3 regions of the Lysinibacillus sp. Y5S-8 genome follow, and region 1 is predicted to be linked to each of the others. Evidence: riboswitches for the same ligand, from Rfam matches in the RefSeq annotation. Region 1 holds a riboswitch; each other region holds the start of a gene.
What was found. A riboswitch is a leader RNA that binds a small molecule or an ion and turns the genes downstream of it on or off. The one in region 1 is predicted to bind S-adenosylmethionine.
Positions count from the first base shown of each region.

Region 2: another riboswitch for S-adenosylmethionine. It lies ahead of V6670_RS21460 (cyclase family protein); the one in region 1 lies ahead of V6670_RS02265 (MetQ/NlpA family ABC transporter substrate-binding protein).
Region 3: another riboswitch for S-adenosylmethionine. It lies ahead of metK (methionine adenosyltransferase); the one in region 1 lies ahead of V6670_RS02265 (MetQ/NlpA family ABC transporter substrate-binding protein).

Region 1 is NZ_CP145889.1:473,442-481,876, forward strand. Features, by position in the region: gene V6670_RS02245 (alpha-hydroxy acid oxidase) at 1-306, opposite strand, end outside; gene V6670_RS02250 (enoyl-CoA hydratase-related protein) at 321-1,100, opposite strand; gene V6670_RS02255 (methionine ABC transporter permease) at 1,114-1,785, opposite strand; gene V6670_RS02260 (ATP-binding cassette domain-containing protein) at 1,778-2,803, opposite strand; gene V6670_RS02265 (MetQ/NlpA family ABC transporter substrate-binding protein) at 2,909-3,739, opposite strand; SAM riboswitch class I at 3,828-3,932, opposite strand; gene V6670_RS02270 (PPC domain-containing DNA-binding protein) at 4,055-4,558, shown strand; gene V6670_RS02275 (pyridoxal phosphate-dependent aminotransferase) at 4,679-5,848, opposite strand; gene V6670_RS02280 (carbon-nitrogen family hydrolase) at 5,945-6,739, shown strand; gene V6670_RS02285 (PucR family transcriptional regulator ligand-binding domain-containing protein) at 6,791-8,359, opposite strand.
Region 2 is NZ_CP145889.1:4,379,997-4,388,431, reverse strand. Features, by position in the region: gene V6670_RS21485 (erythromycin esterase family protein) at 1-400, opposite strand, end outside; gene V6670_RS21480 (hypothetical protein) at 542-934, opposite strand; gene V6670_RS21475 (DUF2225 domain-containing protein) at 918-1,601, opposite strand; partial or broken gene V6670_RS21470 (Cof-type HAD-IIB family hydrolase) at 1,937-2,709, shown strand; gene V6670_RS21465 (DedA family protein) at 2,810-3,406, shown strand; gene V6670_RS21460 (cyclase family protein) at 3,449-4,186, opposite strand; SAM riboswitch class I at 4,275-4,381, opposite strand; gene V6670_RS21455 (hypothetical protein) at 4,477-4,875, opposite strand; gene V6670_RS21450 (helix-turn-helix domain-containing protein) at 4,999-6,567, opposite strand; gene V6670_RS21445 (ABC transporter substrate-binding protein) at 6,643-7,593, opposite strand; gene V6670_RS21440 (MFS transporter) at 7,753-8,435, opposite strand, start outside.
Region 3 is NZ_CP145889.1:3,585,473-3,593,907, forward strand. Features, by position in the region: gene V6670_RS17330 (alanine/glycine:cation symporter family protein) at 1-281, opposite strand, end outside; gene V6670_RS17335 (alpha/beta hydrolase) at 409-1,215, opposite strand; gene V6670_RS17340 (gamma carbonic anhydrase family protein) at 1,350-1,862, shown strand; gene metK (methionine adenosyltransferase) at 2,041-3,237, opposite strand; SAM riboswitch class I at 3,495-3,613, opposite strand; gene pckA (phosphoenolpyruvate carboxykinase (ATP)) at 4,003-5,589, shown strand; gene V6670_RS17355 (alpha/beta hydrolase) at 5,675-6,631, shown strand; gene V6670_RS17360 (prolyl oligopeptidase family serine peptidase) at 6,728-7,504, opposite strand; gene V6670_RS17365 (NUDIX domain-containing protein) at 7,488-7,955, opposite strand; gene V6670_RS17370 (aminopeptidase) at 8,191-8,435, opposite strand, start outside.

The sequences.
Region 1 (8,435 bases):
AACCATTCCGTTCATGCCGACGGGAGCAAAGAGCAATGGAGTTGGGTATGCTTTACCAAACAAATTAATCGATGTTTGAACATTTGAAACATCATTTAAAAAGCGAGGAACTATAGAATACTTTTCGAAAGCTGCACGATTATTGCGCAGTGTTTGTTCACCACCAGCACCTGAACGGATATAGCCAAAAGGTCCAGCTTCGATTTTTTCCGCTACGGCCCTTTCTAAATCTGCAAAGCAAATGGGGAAGGGGGCTTGTGCAGTAATATTTTTTAAGAGTAGATCACCATCAGTTATGTTTGTCATCGTTACTACCTCACTTATTTATTGAAAATAGGCTTTCTTTTGTTTAAGAAGGCTTGAATACCTTCGTTATAATCATCTGAACTAAATGAATTAAGAACGATCTGTGCCAGCTCATCGCTTTCTTCGTTTTCACCATCTACAATTGCTTGGATCATTTTTTTTATGCCTGCGTTTGCAATGGATGATTTACTTAATAGATGTTCAGCAAAATGCAGCGTGGCACTTTCAATATCCTCTGGCTCATGTAAGGCTGTGATTAAACCAATGTTTTTTCCATCTTGTGCCGTAAAAATGTTGGCTGTGTATAAAATCTCTTTCGCCTTGGCAACACCAACAAGATTGATGAGACGCTTTGTACTTTCAAGATTATAGACAATACCAATATTCGCCGCTGTGATGCCAAGCTTACTCTTTGGTGTCGCTATTCTAAAATCACATGCGTTGGCTAGTTCTAAGCCACCACCAATGGCTAAGCCCTGAATCATAGCAATTGTCGGCTGAGGAAATTTATAGAGGGTATCAATCGCCTTTAGAGCCAAATCATTATAGGCTTTGGCATTGTCCGCGGCATAACGAATATCTAAAAACTCGCTAATATCGGCACCAGATGAAAAGGCTACTTCATTAACGCCACGGACAATTAATAGCTTAATAGAAGAATCTACACGTAACTGCTCAAGTTGCTCTATTATGTTCTGAAACATCGCCTTTGATAAGGAGTTCCGTTTATCAGGTCGGTTTAACACTAACGTTGCAATATAACCATTTTTCTCTACATAAATTTCAGTTGTCATTGTCATTCTCCTCTTAATCCTTTTTCAATTTCGCAGCGAAGCGGTTGCCGATGGATTGAATGCTTTGCACAAGAATGATTAAGATAAAGACAGTTGCATACATAACATCGACCTCATAGCGTAAATGACCATAACGATAGGCGAGGTCACCCAATCCTCCAGCACCAACCATTCCTGCCATAGCCGTAGCACCGATTAAACCAATTGTGGCAATTGTTAAGCCTAAAATAATAGATGGACGAGCTTCACGTAATAGCACATGCCAAATAATATGGCGACGTTTAATACCCATGGCTGTGTAGGCTTCTACCACTCCCGAATCCACCTCTAATAGCGCAGATTCCATCAGTCGAGCAATATAAGGAGCTGTATAGACAACTAGCGGAACGATAACACCTTTAACCCCAATTGTTGTGCCGACGATCAGCTTAGTAAAAGGTAGGATGAAGAATAATAAAATGATGAATGGAACAGAGCGTATAATATTGATGACTAAATTAAAAAATTGATATAAAAATTTATTGTCAAAGGATTGACCTGGTCGTGTTAATACGATTAATAGCCCCAATGGAATCCCAATGAGAATGGAAAACAACAAAGAAATTCCGACCATTTGAAATGTTTCGATAATTGATTTGCCAATTACATCTGACCAATCTGTAATGAAGCTTTGAATACTACTCATTGAATTCGCCTCCTAATTCTTCCACCGCGACGCCATTTTCCGTAAAATATGTGAGTGCCTTTTGGACAATGTGAAGCTCTCCATGTAAATGCACCACAATGTTCCCAACAATGCCGTTTTTTAATTCAATAATATTTGCCGTTAAAATATTTGGTTGTACATCATACACTTTCGTAACTTCTGCTAGTAATGGCTTACCAGTACTTTCACCTAGGAAGGTTAAACGAATGACACTGCCTGAAACATTTAACTGCTCGATCAGGGAAGGGGATAAATTACGTTGTGAAATCGTATTTAAAAACTTTCTCGTTGTAGGATGCTTCGGTTTAGCAAAAAGTTCAATAGCTGTACCAAATTCCACCACTTTCCCTGATTCAAGAACAGAAACCTCATCACATATTTTCTGAATGACATTCATCTCATGTGTAATCAGCAGGATCGTAATGCCTAATTCACGGTTGATTTTTAATAACAATTCAAGAATGGCTTCGGTTGTTTCAGGGTCGAGTGCACTTGTTGCTTCGTCACTAAGTAAAACCTCTGGCTCCTGTGCCAAGGCACGTGCAATAGCAACACGTTGCTTTTGCCCACCTGAAAGTTGGTTAGGGTAGCTGTCTAGTTTGTCTGTTAATCCAACAATTTCAGCATATTTAGCCACACGGTTTTTTACCTCTTTCTCGTTATAGCCAAGTAGCTTTAAAGGAACAGCAATATTATTGTAAACGGTTGCCGTTTTTAATAGATTAAAATGTTGGAAAATCATCCCGATTTTTTGGCGTGTTTGCCGTAATTCATGAAGAGAAAGGGCAGTAATGTCCACATTGTCGATTAACACTTTTCCAGCTGTAGGTCGCTCTAGTAGATTGACGCAACGAATGAGTGTACTTTTACCTGCACCACTATAGCCAATCACACCATGAATTTGTCCTTTTTTTACATGGAGATTGATTCCATCTACAGCCTTAATGATGTCTTTTTTCGTCTTATATTCTTTTGAGATATTTTGTAATTGAATCATCCGATTGATTGCTCCTTTCTCAAGCTCCTAAAAAGCAAGAATCTGCTCGTTTTCCATAGAGGAATTTCGGCAGATTCTTCAGCTACTAGAAGCTTCCTGAATGTATTACCAGCTAGGGATTACTGAACCTTTGAATTCTTCTTCAATGAATTGACGTACTTCATCAGATTGGTAAGCCTCAACGAACTTTTTAATTGTTGGGTCATTTTCATTTTCTGCACGTACCACAATATAGTTCACATATGGAGAGTCAGTAGATTCTAAAAGAATAGCGTCATCTTTAGGATTAATGCCAGCTTCCAATGCGAAGTTTGTATTAATAGCTGCTACATCTACTTCACTAAGCTGCTTAGGAATTTGAGCTGCCTCTAATTCGATGAATTTTAAATTCTTTTTGTTTTCTTCTACATCACGGATAGAGGCTGTTAAATCTGCCCCATCTTTTAATTTTATATAGCCTGCTTCTTGTAAAACAAAGAGGGCACGAGCACCATTTGTTGGGTCATTTGGTAAACCAAACGTTGCACCATCCGGAATGTCATCAAAGGATTTATATTTTTCAGAGTAAATACCCATTGGATTTAAAATTGTTTTGCCTACTGGTACTAAATCTGTATCATGATCTTTATTAAACGTATCGAGGAAAGGCTCGTGTTGATAGCTATTCGCATCAAGATCACCTTCAGATAAGGATGTATTAGGTAAAACATAATCAGAAAATGATTTAAGCTCTACTTCTAGCCCATTTTCTTTGGCTACTTTCGCTGCAACTTCTGCGATTTGTTCGTGTGGACCAGACGTGACACCTACGACGATTTTATTTTCATTAATTGCTTCAGCTTGACCTTTACTCTCTTCTTTAGAGCCACAACCTGCTAGAGCTGCTGCTAATGTAAGACTTGCTAAACCTACTAAAAATTTATTTTTCTTTTTCATGAAAACTACCTCCAAGATTGTTTTTATCGGTTTTTGAAAATAAAAAAACTCTCTTACAAACTAAGAGAGGCTCATGAAAAAATGTCCTCTCTTATCTATCAAACGATAATCGTTTGCAGGATTTAGCACCTTCCTTCTAAAAGGAGGTTGCCGAGCTTCATAGGGCCAGTCCCTCAGCTACTCTTGATAAGAGATTTATCATATTTTTTTGTAATTCCGATAGAACTAATATAATTTATAGGTTATAGTAAGTCAATAAATATTTTTTAAATCTTTTATATTATTATAATATTTTGGCATGAAAGAGGGATAGCAATGTCTGTAAGAGTTAATTATGGTATAGGTTCATTTGGCAAGGTTGTGAGTGCCCGACTGCTAATGGGTACAGACATTATTGAAGGAATAGAGGCACTTTGTGAGGAGAACCAGATTGAGTCAGCAACAATTGTTAGCTGTATAGGTAGCCTTCAAAAAAGTAGCTTTGTTTATTTAGTACCTGATGAAACATCTCAGATTAACGTAAGTTTTAGCGATGTCATTAAAAAAGAGGGACCACTCGAATTGATCCAAGGCTCTGGCGTAGTATGTAAGCGCGATGGGGGATATGAAACACATTTCCATGGTTCTATGAGTGATCAATGGGGCGTTGTGTCAGGGGGGCATTTTATGAAGGGGGGGAACCCTGTTATTACGGCTGACATAGTGCTAGCTGAGGTTCAAGGCATCCAGCACTTTCGAAAATTTGATGAAGAAACAGGCCATGTTCAATTTTATCCATTAGAACACGGTTTACAGCAGCCAAGGAAGATTGAAAAATAGCGAAAATGTACTAACTTTTTCTTTTCACTGAGTTGAATGTTCCTTCCTGAATTAAAAAATGTTAGACCGAGCTTATAATCGGTCTAACATTTTTACTTTTGTCCCAGCCTCATGGCATGGTTAAAGGTTGAATAATTGTAATTGTTCGATTCTATGGATTGCTTCACGTAAGCGTTCCTCGCTAACAAGTAAACCAACACGGATATAGCCTTCGCCATATCGGCCGAAACCATTGCCTGCTGCTACAGCGATATCAGCCTTTTCCAATAATAAATCGGCAAACTGCTCGCTAGTATAGCCTGATGGTACAGGGAGCCATGCGAAGAAGGAGCCTTTTGGAGCCGTTACATGCCAACCAATTCTTTGAGCTTCTTCAATGAGTACATTGCGGCGACCTTCATAGGTAGCTCGCAGTTCATCCACACATTCTTGGGAAGCTGTAAGTGCCGCTGCTGCTGCTTGTTGAATAGCAGGGAATTGACTACAAAACAGATGATCCTGAATCAGATTAATGGCAGCAATAATGTCGGCATTACCGACAGCGAAGCCTATACGCCAGCCTGCCATATTATAAGTTTTGGAGAGTGTGTACATTTCAATTCCTACTTCTTTTGCCCCCTCAGCTTGTAGGAAGCTAATAGGTTTATTACCGTCAAATCCTATTGCCCCATAAGCAAAATCATGTGATACGATAATATTGTGTTCCTTCGCAAAGCGAACGGTCTCTTCAAAAAACGCAAGTGTTGCTGTACCACCTGTAGGGTTGTTCGGGTAATTTAGGTAAAGTAGCTTCGCCTTCTCTTTCACTTCATCAGGTAATGCATGATAATTAGGTAAGAAATCATTTGCAGCTAAAAGTGGCATCACTTCAAAATGGACATCACCTAATACGACACCTGATAAGTAATCTGGATAGCCAGGGTCTGGTAAGAGCATCGTATCACCTGGATTTAATACGGCTAAAGGTAGCTCAACGAGACCAATTTTTGTCCCGCCAAGAATCGCTACCTCTGTGTCAGGATTTAGATTCACATTATATTCACGTTTATAATAGTCGGCAGCTGCTTGACGTAATTCAGCGATACCGCGAAATGGTGAATATTTGTGATTTTGTGGATTTTCAGCCGCCTCCTGTAATGCTTGAATGATATGAGGGGGCGTTGGTTGATCGGGATTTCCTTGACCAAGATTAATGACATCGCGACCTTCTTCTAAGGCATTATTTACTTTTTGAACTAACGCTGCAAAAAATTGAGTGGGTAGTTGCTGTAGTTTTTTAGAGAATTCCATGCATGATCACCCTTTTCAGAATATAATAATTATTATTGAAGAATATGAAGCAAATAGTATTACTTTTTTTAATAATTGTCTAGAGGAGGAATGGATATGAAAATCGGTTGTATTCAATTAAATGTTGGCTTTGGCAAAGTAGAAGAAAATTTTGCACGAGCTGAGGACAAGATTCGAGAAGTGGCAAAAAAAGGAGCAGAAATCATTGTGTTGCCTGAAATGTGGAATACAGGCTATGCGTTAGAGAAGCTGCCTGAACTAGCGGATGTCGATGGTGAACGTACGAAATCCTTCTTGGCTGAATTAGCACAGGAACTTGGTGTACATATTGTAGGTGGTTCTGTTTCAACGAAGAAAGGCGACAAATTTTATAATACGATGTATACATTTGATTGCAATGGAGAACTTGTAGGGGAATATAGCAAAGCACATCTTTTCCGTTTAATGGATGAGCATCTCTACTTAGAAGCAGGGGATGAAATGAATCGATTTGCTCTAGGAGATATTGAAGCTGCTGGGGTCATTTGTTATGATATTCGTTTCCCAGAATGGTTACGTGCACACGCATTACAAGGAGCAAAGGTATTATTTGTACCAGCCCAATGGCCAACACCAAGGATTGATCATTGGAAAACATTGCTGCAAGCTCGTGCGATTGAGAACCAATGTTTTGTAATAGCAGTTAATCGCATTTCAAAAAAGGTAGAAAACTTTAATGGCCAATCGATGATCATACAGCCTTGGGGAGAAGTACTTTGGATCGGTGCAGAGGATGAAGAAGTAGCGGTGATTGATGTAGATTTTTCTATTGTCGATGAAGTACGTGGAAGAATTCCAGTTTATGACGACCGCAGACCAGGACTATATCATGATGTTGTCGTGAAAGGCTAATAGAGGGGCACGCTCAAGATGGAGTAATCTTTTGAGCGTGCCATCTTTTTTCTAGCCCTTATCCTCAATCAATGAATTTGCCAATAGCATAAATTCTAATGTAATGCGGTTATGCCCTTTCATGAAATTTTCACCTAGTAAACCTTCAAGCTTTCTTAAGCGGTGATAGAGTGTTTGACGAACAATAAATAATTGGTTGGCTGTTTGCTGCTTGGAGCCATTTGTTTGTAAATAAACCTGTAATGTTTCAAGAAGCTTGCTATTGTATTTTTTATCGTACTCAATAACGGGCTGTAAATAATCGTAAATCACTTCCTGTAAATTCACTTGCATTTGTAATTTATAGATTAAATGATATAAATGCAAATCATCATAGAAGAAAGAGGACGTTTGCACTTTGCGGCAAATATATAAAGTTTCTAAAGCAGTTTGATAGCTTTTAGGAATTTCTTCTACATCGCAAACAACCTTTCCAACGGCTATTTGAAAACCTTGTGCTTGCTGCTTTTTATAAAAGTCGGTATTGGGCAGTGTGGAAAAAATGCTATTCAATATGTCACGAATAGCTTTACTGTCTTTCGTATGAAGTAAAATAAAAATAATATAGCTTTTTCTTTCGAATAAAAATGGCATAAATCCATGTTGCTCAAATAGATTTCGATAATAAAGCTTACTATAGACCATATCCTCCTGTGTCTTTGTCATTGTAGTAGGAGAGGATAATATAAAGACAGCTCCACTAGATTGTGTATAGCCCGTGTAATGTGTAACGATAAATTTATAGATTTCTTCCTTAGATAATTTTTGATCAATCCAATCGACTAAAATTGTAGCATCCTCAATATTCTTTTTTTCCTCAATATAAAACTCTCGCATTAATAGCTGTGCCAGCGCCGTTGCTGTACGATCTAATATTAATAATTCAAACTCTGAAAATAGTCCATCCTCTCGATAGAGTGTTAAATCTGCATAATGCTGATCAAAGATAAAAATAGGTCCATGTTTAAATTGCTGAGCAGACTTGTTCAATGTTAATAGCTGCTGACGTTTTTGGTGTGTCGTATTGGGGAAAAAGATAGGATTGCGTCCCTTAATGGAGAACATGATTTGTGTTTTTAATTCATTATACATATTTTGTAAAATGTCTTCAGTGTTTTGTCCTAAGACAGCATTTTTGTTCAAAGCTTGTGCATAAGATTCTAGCGAAGAAATCATTAAATATTGCTGATTAATAATTTGGCTATGTAAATCCTGCGTAATACGAACAAAAGGAACTGCCTCATGAAAAACAATAATGGGAAACTGATGCCGGTTTGCCAGTGTTAGTATTGCTTCTGGAACGGTCTGAATATAAGAGCCATACTCAATACAAAGAGCAGCACAATTTTTTTGAATGATGGCTTCTACAAATGCAGCAAAATTAGCGATACTATGCTGGAGACTAATTCCTGTTGTTAATACTAACTCCTCACCAACTAAAAAATGATCAACTTGTACGATTTCAAGAACATGTACCCATTTGATAATTCTTGATAATCCTTCATGACCTGCAACTACCTCTGCCTTATGAAAATACTTATTTTCCAAAACATCTAGTACTTTTAGTTGAAATGAACTCAATTTAGCCCCTCCCTTAGTTATACGCATTGTGTATTTTTTCTGTTTAATGATTTATATTTTCTTATAAATTCGTTGA
Region 2 (8,435 bases), 770 kb from region 1:
TATAGCCCATTTCTTGATGTAAAAATTGTATTAAACGTGTTTTAGCTAGATTAAATTGTGCAACACCATGAGAGCTCTCTCCTAAAAAGACAATGCGCTTATCATGTAATAATGGCTTTAGCATCTCTAAATCCTCAAATTCACTAGATGGAATTTTTTGTCCATTAAATGTTTCAGGTTGAATGGAGGATAGGCTATAGGCATGATCGTTCACCCATTTTTTCCAATCTAATAACGTTTCATTAGAAGACCTAACCTGTTTGACTGTTGAATTAAGTTCAATATTGAGCTGTTCTTCATTTGCAGTGACCGCCGCAGAGACACTAGTTACTCCGTTTAGTGCCATTAAACTTGTCAGTGCAATACTTAATAAAACCTTACGTTTCCTATCTTTTTTCATTAATAATCAGCCCTTCTCCTTATATTGATACTTATTATAAGGAGCGAAGTTTAAAGCTTAGGAAGAGTTTGTTTAAATTTTGTTTAAATTTGACTATATTGGCAAAAAACATCCCTGTTTGTAAAGTAGAGATGTTTATCATTATTTATAGTGATAGGTGCTTGCTCTAACATGGTTACGTTGAATTTGATTGAACCATGCACGATCTTTTTCTTCTTGCTTTAATGTACCAACAATGGAGGAGGAGCAGCTCACACAAATTTTAGCTTGTGTAATTTGTCCACAACGTTCACAAGGTGCTCCTAAATTAGGGAAAATGGATTTTTTTAACTTTCCTGCTTTTACCCATTTATAGAGGAGCTCGGGTGACACTCCTGTTAAAGCGACTATCTCATCGTTTGTTAAGTAGCGATTATTTTTTCTTAATAAAAAATGATGTAACTCTGAAAATATATCCTCTTCTCTCACATCAATTCTTTTATGGAATAGCAACATAACTAGTCCTCTCCTCGTCAAATCAATTAATGATTTCATTAACTGTTATAGGTTGTTCGTCATATTTATAATTTTCCCAACGATTACGCGCAAGCTTTCGATATTTTGGTGATACATTTCGATCGGCAATTAAGCGTGAGAATCCTTTTTTAGCTTCTACAATATCACCGAGTCGAAGGCTTAATTCAGCATGTAAAAACTGGATTCTTTCTCCACCCTCCTGATTGGATGCAAAGGATTTACTATAAAAGTCTCTAGCTGCAAAAAGGTAACGCTTTTCGGATTCCTCATCGGTTTTTAAACGATAAAGCCAAGCAATTTTCAAGGCGAAATTCGCCATTAAAAGGGATTCCTCCATGGAAGCACGTGATACCAAATAAGCAAGCTTAAAACTGACAATGGCATCATCGATTGTACGTTCCTGACAAATATCCATCGGCTTCTGGAGCTCTTTAATGTAAATTTCATCAATGAGCTGCATGAAAGGTCCATATGTCCGTGTCATAGACTTATGGTAGGCATAGCCGCAATGGGGACAAACAGCAACCTCATACAGCAAAGGATTTAAGCCATCATAAACAGGCATGAAATCTGTTTGCTCCTCGATGATTTTATATCGATTAGGGCGTACTTTATAAGTTGTAAAATGCTTTTTGCAAAATTTACAATCTACACTACTTTCATAGTAGTAAATGTTAAATGCCATAAGAATCAACTCCTTTGCAGGCTCTAAAATTTTGTTTCTTTTGCTCTATTTATACGTAAATGCTTATCGTTCAATGTGTTTAAGTGGATATCTTTTATTTTAACAATTCTGTGTTCTTTGGTATACTCCTTTAGAATTATTAAAATAAAAATATTCATCTATTTTATAGTTAATTGTCATTAAATCTATGCTTGTAATAGTATTTATCGGTGCTGTTAATGTAAGTTATAGAGTTTGCTGAAAGTTTGTCAAAATACTTTCATACTTTTCATTGAGTATAAGGAATGAATTAAATGTTTGTGATTCTAAAGTACTGTTTTATAAAGGGGCTTAAGATGAATTATAATATCATATTTTTTGATGTGGATGGAACACTGATTAATTACGAGGATGGCTGTGTGGAAGAAAGCACAAAGCAGGCCATTCAACTTTTGCAGGAGAGAGGAATTCACCTTGAGCAGCTACAGGAAGACCTTTATCGATGTGTCAGGAGATACAAGCGCTGGGAATTGAAACCTTTATAACAGCAAATGGGGCATATGTGAAACACAAGGATTTAATCATACATAAAACACCTATTGCTAAAGATATTGTTCAAAATGTACAAGCTTTTGCTCGTGAACAGCAGCATAGCCTCACATTTTTTACAGAGCAACTATCGATGAATGGCATCCAGCATCCAGCTGCTTTCAATGCGATGCAGGCAACTCTATCTTTACGAGATTTTCCGGTTGTGAATGAAAAAATTGTGGATGAAGAAGTTTTTCTCATGTGTCTATATGCAGATGAGGAGGCTGAAAAAAGATATGCTAGCCAATTTCCGCATATATTTTGGCAGCGATGGCATCCTTATATTGTGAATGTATTACAGCAGGATGTTGCCAAATCTATAGCTGTTAAAGCGGTACTAGACCATTTTAACATTGGTCCTGAGAATGCTATTGCTTTTGGAGATGGGAATAATGATATTGATATGTTAGAGCATGTAGGACTAGGTATTGCTATGGGAAATGGTAGCGCAGCTCTAAAAGCGGTTGCGAATTTTGTTACAAAGAGTTCCACTGAAGGTGGTATTGACTTTGCTTTACGGCAGTTTCAAATGATATAAAGCTGCTGAAGGTCTTAAAGTCGATGCTTCAGGTTCTCTTAGATATATTGAAGGAACTTGTTAATCAATGAGTTTTAATAAATTTTGGGTGGGATGTTATATGGCACATCATGTGCAATCTCTAATTGAACATTACGGGTATTTGGGTATTATCGTGATCCTAATTGGAGGCGTTGTTGGGTTGCCACTTCCTGATGAAGTCTTTCTAACATATGTTGGCTACAGTGTTTATATAGAAAGCCTTGAACACATTCCCGCTTTAGTAAGTGCAATGATTGGTGCAGTTGGCGGTATTACCTTAAGCTACTATATCGGCTATCGTTTTGGCTTACCATTATTGCAGAAATATGGACCCAAAATTCATATTACGGAGCAAAAAATTGATTTTACAAAACAACTGTTTACTAAAATTGGGCCAACTTTATTATTAATAGGCTATTTTATACCTGGTGTACGGCATCTGACAGCCTATATTGCGGCAATTAATAATTATCCATATAGAAAGTTTGCTTTTTTTGCCTATACAGGGGCATTTATCTGGACTTTCACATTTATAACGTTAGGGAGGATGCTTGGGGAGAAGTGGCGGTTTGTTGGTTATTATTTATCCCATTATAGTATTTATCTCATCCTATTGTTTGGCCTCGTAATGCTCATCGTTTACTATCTATTCAAAAAAAGAAATATACGAAAATAAAGGTCTGTATGATTCAACACATGAATCGTACAGACCTTTGTGTTATGGCAAAATAGCAAATGAGCGTACAGGGAATCCAGATGCCTTTTCAGGCTTAGGGACGATATTGAAGATAATTGCCCCCTTCGCAGGTAGCTTGTCCAAGTTAGTCATCAACTCAATTTGATAGATGTTTTGTTCAAGCACGAAGTATTCGCCATCTAGCTTACCATTTTTGTGAAAATCAGCGGCTGAATCAGTATCAAATGTTTCATGGCCAAGTGCACTTATTTGACGTTCCTTCAATAAAAATTGTAAAGCCTCTAAGCCCCAGCCTGGTATATGGTTATGTCCATCCATATCTTGGTTACTAAATGCCTCTTTATCTGGCCAGCGCTTACTCCAATCCGTACGTAGCGCTACAAAGGTACCTGCTTCAATTACTCCATGTTGTGCTTCAAAATCAAAAATATCTTGCACACTTAGCGAGAAGTCATGATTGCTAGCAGCTTCTCGTGATTTATCAATGACGACAAGAGGAAGAACTAGTTCTTTTAGTTCTAATTCTTCTAGATAGCGGGAGTCTCGCACAAAATGAATGGGTGGGTCGATATGTGTGCCATATTGTCCTGGGAACGTGAATTGTTGTGCGAAGAACCCGTCATCATGAGAGAATAATGTTTCAAATTTAGCATCTTCAAACATAAAAAAATGTGGGGAATTAGGGCCGAATGTATGTGTTAAATCAACCCATTGTTTTGATTTTAATAATTGTAATGCTTGTAAAAGTTGGTTTGACATTGATTTCACTGCTTTCTGTTAAAATTAGTAGAAAATAAAAAAGAGTCCCCTTAGAAGAGGACTCCAAAATAAGCAACGGTAGTTCTTCTTCTCATCTTTAAGGCTTAAAATTTTGCCAATTGGAATTAGCACCATACTGTTGAGCTGGTTGCTGAGACTTCATCGGGCCAATCCCTCCGTCTCTCTCGATAAGAAAAGTGATATAAGAATTTTCAGAAATAATAATAAAAACACTTTAGCATAGAATTTTATAGTTTACAAGTTCGATAGAGATATAAGGGTAAATTTTTTTACCAACTTAAATTTATGGTTATGCCACAACAACCATTATCCATAAGACGTATTCTGAAATTGTCTGGTGTATAATTTGCATCAAATTTCATCGTAATGCCTGTTGATGTGATTAATTTATCAACCTCTGTTTTATTTGAAAGCTGTGCAGCATTCATTAGATCATGTGCAAATTGTTGGGAGCTATCAATTTTATCCGTAAGCAATTGAGCCTGTTGCATTATCGCCTTTATCCGTGTAGCTGAAATTTTTAATTTATGTGTGTCGACAGGTGGAAAGGGGTTAGTGTTCGGCATTGCTAAATGTTGAGGAATAGGTCTAACGGCAAGCTGCTGGGCAAGTGGCGACGTTGGGTAATGATAAGGATGAACAAAGTACGGATAAGGATTGTAATACAATGTAATTCCTCCTATCCTATAGCTGATATCTTATCTTATGTAGCTAGACGTCTTTAGGTGTTATTTTGCAGTGCAATGTCTGTCCTAATCATTTAAAAAGGAAGCCAAAGTGAGCTTCCTCTTTTAGCCGAGAACATGTAAGACATCATCAATTTTTTTACTATGAGACAGTATACCGTAATTCATCCATGTTAAAAAATCCACTTCATATACACAGTTGGTTTTGACTGCAGCTAGATTTTTCCACATAGAAGTTTTTAAAATCGTACGCTCCTCGTTCTCGTAAATGGAATGTTGTTTATCAAAAGTAATAAATAAATGATCCGCATCTAATTGCAGCAATTGATCAAATGTCAGTGGTGCTTTACGTTGATTGTGCGGAATACTCCAGACAAGTGGATGTGGCATTAAACCTAGGTCACGATATAAAATTGGCCCCGTATAGCCACATTCAGGACCCGCATATAGAGTAATGCCAATAGCTGAAATGCGGAGAAATGCCACACTTTGCCCATAAACGGATTTACTAAGAATTCCTTTTGCTTGCCGTACCTTATCCTCATATTGTAGGATCACATCTTGCATCAAGGAGGTTTTTCCCGTTAAATCAGCAATCTTAAACAAAGTAGACTGCCAGTTCTCTCCAGGATGTGAGATATGACAGATGGGAGCTACTTCATTTAAATGATGACAGGATTCCCATCGCTCTATACCTGCATCTAGCATAATTAATGTTGGTTTATAGTGAAGGAGTCGATCCATTTCTCCATTTTGTACATCGATATCAGGCACTTCTTGTAGACCTAAATAGTCTTGTTTTCCCCATTTTGGATGACTGAATTGAGCAATTGGTGTAATCCCAAGGGCGACAAAGAAATCTTCTAAGAATGGTGCAAATACACGTAGATTGCTGCTTTGGTTTCTTCGGTATTGTCCTGGAGAGATGCCGACATGTTCTTTAAAACGACGATTGAAATAATACTCATTATTAAATCCGATAGACTGACTAATTTCAAATACCCGATCATTTGTTGTCATTAATAATTGCTTGGCTTTTTCAATGCGAATATTATTTAAATAGTGAAGAGGGATTTGCCCTGTAATCTCTTTGAACATACGGGTATAATTCCATCTTGGAACATCAGCTAGCTCTGCCAACTGCTCGACAGTCCACTCTTTTTCAAAATGTTTATGCAAATAGTTAATGGATTGCTCAACTGATTGACGATCATTTTTTTGCACCAGCTTGGGTATTGTTTGATGTAAGAGCAATAACATCAGCTCTTGAAAGTGTACATGCTGCTCAAAGATGGTGTGCTCATCCTCCGCTAGACGGTTCTGATAAATGGCTTCTAACAGTCTACGACATTGCGAAAAGGGGAGGAGACGTTGCTCTTTGACACGCTTAAAAGGGCTAGTAGTCTGTTTATTGCTAAGATGGACAATGTTGAACTGTAATTGATAAAAACAAAGGTGCTCGTTTTGAATGTGTATACTAACCGTGTTATTAGGAGGAATCGATATGCACTTTTCTTCACTAAGATGAATGGTGTTATGATCTATTTCTAGCTTTCCGCTGCCACTCATTACGATGAAAAGTGTATAGAAATCACTATTAAACTGTTGCTTGTTCGTTGATTGAATCACATAAGAAATAGTTTGTAACGTATAGACATGTGTTAAGTTACCCATTGATGATTCCCCCTTTTATAATTGAATTTGGAGAACAACACAAAGAAAGCTCTCTGAAGAGCTTTCTTTTGAAAATTATTTCACGAACCATTTCTCAAGATCATCATATTTCAGCAGGTTAGCTGTGATAGCTCCAGACTGCCAATATGTTCGATCTGCAATATAGACATGCCCATTTTTAACAGCAGGTACTGTTTTCCATAGTGTACTATCTAACCATTTAATCGCTTCTTGATTTTCTTCCGAATCCCAAGTGCCATTTGAAGGGAAAAGGATGATATGATCCGCATCTAGCTCTGGAATAGCCTCTTCTGATAAGACCTCTTGGAACTCTGTCATATCACGTGCTAACGGATGCGGTGTTAAGCCAGTTTCTGTGTAGATATAACCAGTATAGCGATTTTTGATACCGAATAATGCTAATGTTTGATCTGCTGTATTTAGACGTACAACAGCAACTGTTTCGTCTCCAATTGATTCATCTAATTTTGCTTTTAAATCGGATACACGTTGCTCATATTTATCAACGATTTCCTTTGCTTTATCAGGAATATTTAAAACATCCGCTATTGTTTTTACAATTTCACGTGGGTCTTGTAGAATATCTTCTTTTATGCGGTAAGTAGGTGCAATCTTTGAGTATTCTTCATATTTTGCCTTATCAGCAGCGCCATCCACAATGATTAAATCAGGCTTAGCTTGTAGTAATGTTTCCATACTACCAGTAATGTCGAACTCAGGAACATCTAATCCTAAATAGTCCTGTTTACCCCAGGATGGGTGATACCATTGCACAACAGGTTTTACATCCAAGGCAGTTAAATAATCTTCCATATAGATAGCAGCTACACGCTGTGGGTTTGTAGGGATTTCTACCTTTCCAAACTCATCTTCTACAATTCTTGTATCTTTAGTTGATTGATCTTCTTTCGCTGTATCCTCTTTTACTTCATTTGAGCCACAGGCACCTAACACGAACATTAGTGCAAGTAAAAGGACAAATGAAAAATATCGACCTCTACGCATTGCTATTCACTCCTATTAATTTACTAAAACAGTAAGAATGTCACCTTAACCTAGAATGATAATCATTCTCGTTTGATTCTAGTAAATTATAGGACACAACATATCAACAAACAATACACATTCTCTACTTCTTTTTTATACAAAATGAAATTTGACTTCCTATTGTTTTTTATTATCGAAAATGTACCAGACTAATGTAACAATTGCTGCAAGCATAACCATTAAAAATCCATACAAGGGAGTATGCGCTAATGATTGATGGCGAATAATGAAGCCCCCAATATAGGACCCTAAAAATATACCAATGTTGAAGGCAGAAATATTTAATGCTGAGGCCATAGAAATAGCTGAAGGTACATATTTTTCAGACAGTAGAACAGCATATAGCTGCAATCCTGGGACATTCATAAACATAAATAAGCCCATTACTAATACCATGATTAATCCGATAATAGGTGATTCGAGCATGAAGCCAATGCCGAGCAACGCCAAGGCAAGTCCTACAAAAATAATAAAGATAGAACGTAGCGGATTATGATTAGCAAAATGACCACCTAATGTATTACCGATCGCAACGCAAATACCATAGACCACTAAAATAATGACTACTGCATGAGGAGAATACCCCATATATTGCTCTAAAATAGGTGAAATATATGTGTAGACAACAAAGGCACCACCGTATCCAATTGCGGTAATGAACAATATTAAAATCATGCGAATATTGCCTAATACTTTGCCAATATCACGAATAGAAATAGGATTGCCTTTCGACAATTGGTTAGGTACTAAGATCGCATTACTAATTAAACCGATAATCCCAATGACGACGATAAAGATGA
Region 3 (8,435 bases), 1.6 Mb from region 1:
ATCCAAAAGACAGCACCAGGTCCCCCCATTCCAATTGCAGTTGCAGTACCAGCAATATTACCAGTACCTACACGGCCTGATAATGCAATCGACATTGCTTGGAAAGATGAAATCCCCTTTTCCGATTTCTCCCCTTTAAACATTAAAACAAACATGTCTTTAATGTGTCTTACTTGCAGAAACCTTGTGATGATTGAGAAAAAAAGTCCAATCAATAAAATACCATAAATAAACCACGGTCCCCATAAAATACCATTCAACTTACCAACGATTACCTCCATTTTACCCCTCCAATTTGAAAATACCATACTTTAAGTCATTATAGTATTACACTTTTCTGAAAATTACAACATTATATTTAAGTAACAATATTTAAGTAAGTCTTCTAGTAAATGGAAGGGATAAAACCTATTTAATGATATAACCGATTCTTCGAAGAGCATTATTAATAAAATCACGAATATACATAAAAATCTCTTCTCGTTCTACTTCGTGAAATAAATTGTGATAGCAATTTGCCCATTCTTTAAATTGAAACTCTGTAAACTCTTGTTGATGGAGCCAATTTCGAGTTTGTCGTATTTCCGTAATTTTATCTTTCTCAGCTGTCATAATGAGCATAGGCATATTCGGAAATTCACCTTTTGGAAGCATCACTAAATTTTTCATCATCTGCTGAAGCTCTCGATACCATTTCACTGAAACGACTGACATGAATGGTACCTCATCTTTCATTTCGTCCTTACCTTCAACATTGCGTGTAAGGTTCTCATATGAAATATTGTGAGTCATTTTAACATTTGCAGTCAATGCACTTAGACTCGTTAAAGCATTTGATAATTTACCTGGTAAAAGCTTTAATTGCAGCCAAGGTGATGTCAAAATAATCCCTGCACATTCATATTGCTTCTTTTGCATTGTGTGAAGAACTAACGTTGCTCCAAGCCCATGTCCTATTACAAAAGTTGGTAAATTATATGAAAAAGCATTCTCAATCAGATTTCTTGTATATTTATTGTACAATTTGAAGTCCTCATCATGGACACGAGCAAACCTTGCATTCACGCCATGATTAGGTAAATCTCCCATGACTATGTGGAAGCCTTCCAATCTTAATTTCTCTATCAGCCATGCATACCATCGGTGATTTTCATATGCACCATGAACTATAGCAATCACAGCCTTTGCTTGTCCTTCAGCTTCCCATTTCCACATTCACATAGTCCTCCTAAAAAATAATTACACATTGATTATATCGAAATAAATAGCTCATTTTAATTTTATATTTCCATAAAGTTGCGTATTTGATACGATAATACTACATTATAGAAAGAATTGAGGCGATTTTCATGATTTATCCATTTAAAGATAAAATGCCAAAGATCGATCCATCTGTCTTCATTGCTGATTACGCAACTGTTACGGGCGACGTAACAATTGGTGCTGAAACAACCATTTGGTTTAATACGGTCATTCGTGGTGATGTTTCCCCAACGATTATTGGAAAACGTGTCAGTATCCAAGATCTTTGTTGCTTACATCAAAGTCCAAAATTTCCGCTAATTATTGAAGATGAGGTAACAGTTGGACACCAAGTCACTTTACATAGCTGTACAATTCGCAAAAATGCTTTAATTGGTATGGGCTCCATTATATTAGACGGGGCAGAGATAGGAGAGGGTGCATTTATTGGGGCAGGAAGCCTAGTACCTCCTGGTAAAGTCATTCCTCCGAATAGTTTAGCATTAGGTCGTCCAGCAAAAGTAGTCCGTGAATTAAATGCAGAAGATAAAGAGGATATGGAACGTATCGTGCGCGAATATGCAGAAAAAGGACAATATTATAAATCCCTTCAGAAGTAAACAACATACACAAAAATTCAATATTAACGAAAAAAATACCTCGCATTTCCGTGTAACTAAAATGTTCACGGATCGTAGCGAGGGATTTTTTGTAAAAACAAAGGGGACAATATTGCCCCTTTCCTTTTTAATACATTAGAATAATTTTCTAATGTCTTCATTACTTTAGCTCAATAGTTTATAGATGTGCCTTTTCTCGTAGAGCATCTGCTTTATCGATTTGTTCCCATGGGACATTTAAATCTGTACGACCAAAATGACCATAAGCTGCCGTTTGTTTATAAATCGGACGACGTAAATCTAGCATTTTAATAATACCTGCTGGGCGTAAATCAAATAGCTCACGTACCCACTCTACGATTTCGCTTTCTTTTGCTTTACCTGTACCAAATGTGTCAACCGCAATGGAAACTGGTTGAGCCACACCAATCGCATAGGCAAGTTGTACCTCAGCGCGCTCTGCCAAGCCAGCTGCTACAATGTTTTTTGCTACATAACGTGCCGCATAAGCCGCTGAACGGTCTACCTTTGTTGCATCCTTACCAGAGAATGCGCCACCACCGTGACGTGCATAACCACCGTATGTATCAACAATGATTTTACGTCCTGTTAAGCCAGCGTCCCCTTTAGGTCCACCGATAACAAAACGGCCAGTCGGGTTAATAAAGTATTTCGTGTTTGCATCTAATAATTCACTTGGCACAACGGGTGCAATAACAAATTCTTTCAAATCAGCTTGAATTTGTTCAAGTGTTGCTTCTTCATCATGTTGTGTTGAAATAACAATTGTATCCACTCGCACAGGTACATTATTGTCATCATATTCAATCGTTACTTGTGTTTTTCCATCAGGACGTAAATACGCTAATTCACCTGATTTACGAACTTCTGTTAATCGGCGTGCTAATTTATGTGCTAAGCTGATTGGCAATGGCATTAGTTCAGGTGTTTCATTACATGCATAACCAAACATTAGACCTTGGTCACCAGCACCAATTGCTTCAATATCAGCATCTGTCATAGAGCCTTCACGAGCCTCTAAAGCTTGGTCAACACCTTGTGCAATATCAGGTGATTGTTCGCCAATAGCTACAAGCACCGCTAGGTTTTCAGCATCAAAGCCATATTTACCACGTGTATAGCCAATTTCTGCTACAGTATCACGAACGATACCTTTAATATCAACGTAAGTAGAAGTAGTTATTTCTCCTGCTACTAATACTAATCCTGTTGTGACAGTTGTTTCACACGCTACACGTGCATTTGGATCTTCTGCTAAAATAGCATCTAAAATGGCATCCGAGATTTGGTCACAAATCTTATCTGGATGTCCTTCTGTTACACTCTCTGATGTAAACAGTCGACGGTTTGTCATTTGGTTTTCCTCCTATTACTCTTACAAAAAGTAGTTGTGTATGAATACGGTACTCATTACCCATGTCAAGTCCGCTCCTAAGGATTGAACTCTCAAGCCGTTACTGCTGCTTTTAACACGAGGATTTCGAAAGATCTGTCATTATAATAAGGAAAGAACTACATATACTTACCTTTACATTCTTTTTTAACAATAAAAAAATCCTTTACTCACGTTACTGCACATGAGGAAAGGAATAATGACTTCGTAACCTTTCACTCTTATCGTTCAAGGGATGTTCCCTTGCATCAGGTTGGCACCAACGCATGTTGTGAAATAAAACATGCAGGTTGCCGGGTTTCACAGGGCCTGACCCTCCACCAGCTCGGGATAAGAGTATCCGTTCAATTTCATGTTACTGAAAAGGTTGAACGTTGTCAAATATTTTCTTATGTATTACTGTATAGAAAGGAAGGAACTGATTACACAAAAACTTTTCATACTTGGATGATGATGTAAATAGAAGCAAATTAATCCCTACAACATACCTAGCTACTTGTGGTAACATATGTGTGGCTCAATTTTTGCGCCTAATTACAGTAGGATTGATCGGATTCTACTCGAAAAACATTATTTTTTGTCAGTTTATTGAAAAGTGATAAAAACTCTAAAATAATTTCTTAATTAGTATAGATTATTTAAGCAATTGTGTTATACTATTTTTGAAATTAAGAAAAAATCCCTCTAAATCAAGGGAATACTATAAAAAAGGATGGTATTTAATCGATGAATTCAGTAGAAATTGCAAACGAACTGAAGGAATTATTAAACGGCGGTAACATTAATGTTCAACTTTCAGTACCACAATTAGCAGAAAAAGCTACATCTCGTGGTGAAGCAATGTTAACAGTAGATGGCGCAGTTCGTGCAGAAACTGGCAAATACACTGGTCGTTCACCTAAAGATAAATATACGGTAGAAGAAGAAAGCACAAAAGATCAAATTGACTGGGGTAAAGTCAACCAACCGATTTCTTCTGAAGTGTTCGATAACTTATATGTAAAAGTAATAAAATATTTAAAAGAACGTGACGAGTTATTCGTATTTAAAGGCTTCGCAGGTGCTGACAAAGATTCACAACTAAGCATCCAAGTAATTAATGAATACGCTTGGCACAACCTTTTTGCTCATCAATTATTTATCCGTCCAACTGAAGAAGAATTAGCTTCTCATGTTGCAGACTTCACTGTCATCTCTGCTCCTAACTTTAAAGCAGACCCTGCAGTTGATGGTACTGCTTCTGAAACTTTCATCATTGTATCACTTGAAAAGAAAATGATCTTAATCGGTGGTACTGAATATGCTGGTGAAATGAAAAAATCTATTTTTGGTATCATGAACTACTTATTACCACAGCAAGGTATCCTTTCAATGCACTGTTCAGCAAACGTTGGTGAAGCTGGCGATGTGGCATTATTCTTCGGTCTATCTGGTACTGGTAAAACGACATTATCCGCTGATCCAGATCGTAAGCTAATCGGTGACGATGAACACGGCTGGTCTGATAATGGTGTATTCAACATTGAGGGTGGCTGCTATGCAAAAACAATCAACCTTTCTGCTGAGAAAGAACCAGAAATCTACAATGCAATCCGCTTCGGTTCTGTTTTAGAAAACGTAGCTGTTGATCCAGAAACTCGTATTTGTGACTATGATGATGGTTCATTAACAGAAAATACACGTGTAGCTTATCCAATCCAATACATCGAAAATATTGTTGATCCTTCTGTTGCAGGTCATCCAAAAACAATCATCTTCCTAACAGCTGATGCGTTTGGCGTATTACCTCCAATCAGTAAATTAACAAAAGAGCAAGCAATGTACCACTTCCTAAGCGGTTTCACTTCTAAGCTTGCTGGAACTGAACGTGGTGTAACAGAGCCAGAACCAGTATTCTCTACTTGCTTCGGTTCTCCATTCCTTCCACTTCCAGCAACAGTGTACGCAGAAATGTTAGGTCAAAAAATTGACGAGCATGGTGCACAAGTATTCCTAGTGAACACTGGTTGGACTGGTGGCGAATATGGTACAGGTAGCCGTATGAAGCTGTCTTACACACGCACAATGGTACGTGCAGCAATCGACGGAAAATTAACAAATGTTGAAACGACACAAGATGCTGTCTTCGGTTTACACATTCCAACAGCAGTTGAAGGTGTACCGTCAGAAGTGTTAAATCCTCGTGAAGCATGGGCAGATAAAGCTGCATATGATGCAAAAGCTGCTGAACTTGCAGGCTTATTCAACGAAAACTTCAAGAAATTCTCAAACGTTTCTGATGCCATTACTACACTTGGTGGCCCATTAAAATAACGACTAGACACAAGAATCAAAGGGAACGAATTCATTCGTTCTCTTTTTCTTTACCTTGAAGGTAGCTAGTATTAGGGAGATACATATGACAAAAAAATATAAAATACTATTTTCTATTCTTATAATGTTGTTGGCTTTATTTGTTGGCGCTGGTTTTTTTGCGGGAAATTACTTTTATAATCTGGCATTAAATCCTGACACTGATAAAACAGCAGTGCTAGATGCACCTCATAATGTAATAGCTGTCAATCCTCAGGAAGCTAAAGAGAAAGAAACAACTGAGCAATGGTTTAATAAGCAATATGAAGATGCTTCGCTTCAATCCTATGATTCGCTAAAGCTCCATGCTTACTCCATCCAAAATGATCATCCCACTGACAAATGGGCTATCATCTTTCACGGCTATTCAAGCGAAGGCGCACAAATGACAAAGTATGCTAAACATTTTTATGATATGGGCTATCATGTACTTATTCCAGATGCGAGAGGCCATGGTAAAAGTGAAGGAGATTATATTGGCATGGGCTGGCATGATCGTTTTGATGTTGTTTCATGGGTCAATCACATTGTCAGCTTAAATAAGAGCGCTGAAATTGTTCTTTATGGTGTTTCGATGGGTGGAGCCACTGTCATGATGGCTTCAGGAGAGGATTTACCAACAAACGTTAGAGCAATCATTGAGGATTGTGGCTATTCTTCAGTATGGGATGAATTTTCCTATCAGTTGAAAGCAATCTTTCACTTACCTGCATTTCCAATCATGCATTTCTCTTCTGTAGTGACGAAACTAAAAGCAGGCTATACATTAGGTGAAGCGAGTGCAGTTGAACAAGTGGCAAAATCGAAGACACCCATGTTGTTTATTCATGGAGACAACGATACGTTCGTCCCATCTACCATGTTGAATGAAGTATATGAAGCGGCAGATGTACCAAAGCAAAAGTTGATTGTTGAAGGAGCTGGACATGGTGGCGCAGAAAGTGTTGCAAGCGAGCTTTACTGGGCTACGATACAACAATTTTTAGAAAGTAACATGAAATAATCATCACCCCTTTATTGCCCCCTACTCCTTAGCATGGCTATCTTGCCTGAAGCGGATAGCTATTCTAAGGAGGGGGTATTTTTTTTCATCATTTATTTATTGCTGTTTCATCCATTCACAAAGGGCACGGACGGTTTCACGATTTTTTGCTGGTGGGTATTGATGTGCATGGTCTGGATCATACCAGGTTTCATATGATTTATTCGCATCTTCTAAAAAAAAGGCTAGTTGTCTGGCATGTTCGATATCTACATTTTCATCACGATAGCCATGTATGATTAATACAGGCGCAGTAATCTGCTCTATCTCGAAAAGTGGGGTTCGCGCATCATAAGCTTCTGGTACACGATTCGGTGTTCCTCCAATTACACGCTTCATCATTCTGCGCATATCCGTACGTTCCCAATAAGTGGCTGTTGCGTCCGAAACACCTGCCCATGTGACGACCGAGGTAATATCCTTTCTTAAAATGGCTGTCCAAAGAGCCATAATTCCCCCACGAGAAAAACCAAAAACATGTATATTGTCATTACAATATTGCTTGAGAACATCTACGGCATAAACAGCATCATAACGGTCTGCTCCTGCAAACTCATCACGGCCTTCTCCACCACGATTTCCACGATAGTATGGGGCAAAAACGATAAAGCCCTGTGCAGCAAATTGGGCAATACGTGAAGGTCTTACCATCCCAATGCTTTGCATGCCCCCTCTTAAATATAAAAAGCCATCATATGTACCTTCTGCCTTTGGCTCTGCTAATAATCCTTTTATACGTAAGCCCTGTGATAGATAGGTTATTTCTGTTAGTCGTATGGCTGGATTCGGTGAGGGATAGGCACGTTTTTCCACAATTTCACCATTGTATGTCACGGTCTTTCAACTCCTCCAGCATTTTCTTCATACCCTCATCCTTCATATGAAAGCTTAAATTAGGATGATGAGCAAATTCTTCATCCGTTAGCCAAAGCATACCCGATGTTTCTAAATCAAATTCAATGTCCTCCTGCGTTAAAAATTGTGCAGTAAAAACAGATTTACAAAACACAATGGTATCATGAACGGCATATTCTGCGAACCATTGGAGATTTTTCACACGGACACCCGTCTCTTCGAAAACTTCCCGAATAGCCGCCTCCTCTAAAGTTTCACCTTGCTCTAATTTGCCCCCTGGCACCTCTACACCACGTCGTTTATGAATGGTACATAGCCATTTATTTTCATGCTTTAAAAAAACAAGGACGTGCTTTGGCTCGACTTCAAATTCCCCTCTTGAAAAACTCAAATCTACTTGTAGACCATGTAAATCTGTAAATGTTAGCATATTTTCAACCTCACGTTCTTTCTTGATGACTAATAGAAGCGATACCTATTCTTTGCTCCTATTTTATGGACAGGATCTAATGTTGATTCCTAGTTAACGAAATGCTAGATGCAAAATGCTTCCTTTACTCTAGCTTATCTATGTTAACTATAGTGTAATCCTACAAAGACAAGCAACTGTAAGCTATAGTGAGGTAAAGCAAAAAAGCGTGCTTCATATGAAGACACGCTTTTCCTTAGATGACTTGCTGACCATCGAAATAGACAGTGGGGTTTTTCACAACGCAATCAATATGGACATCAGCCATATTTGCTCCACCGAATGGCTTATTACTACCAAATGCAATATGGATTGTCCCATACACCTTCTCATCCTCTAGTACATTACCACATAGGATGGCACTTTTATTCGCTCCGATGCCAAACTCTGCAATGATTCTACCATTTCCTTCACCAAGTAAAGCAAGTAATTGAGGACCAT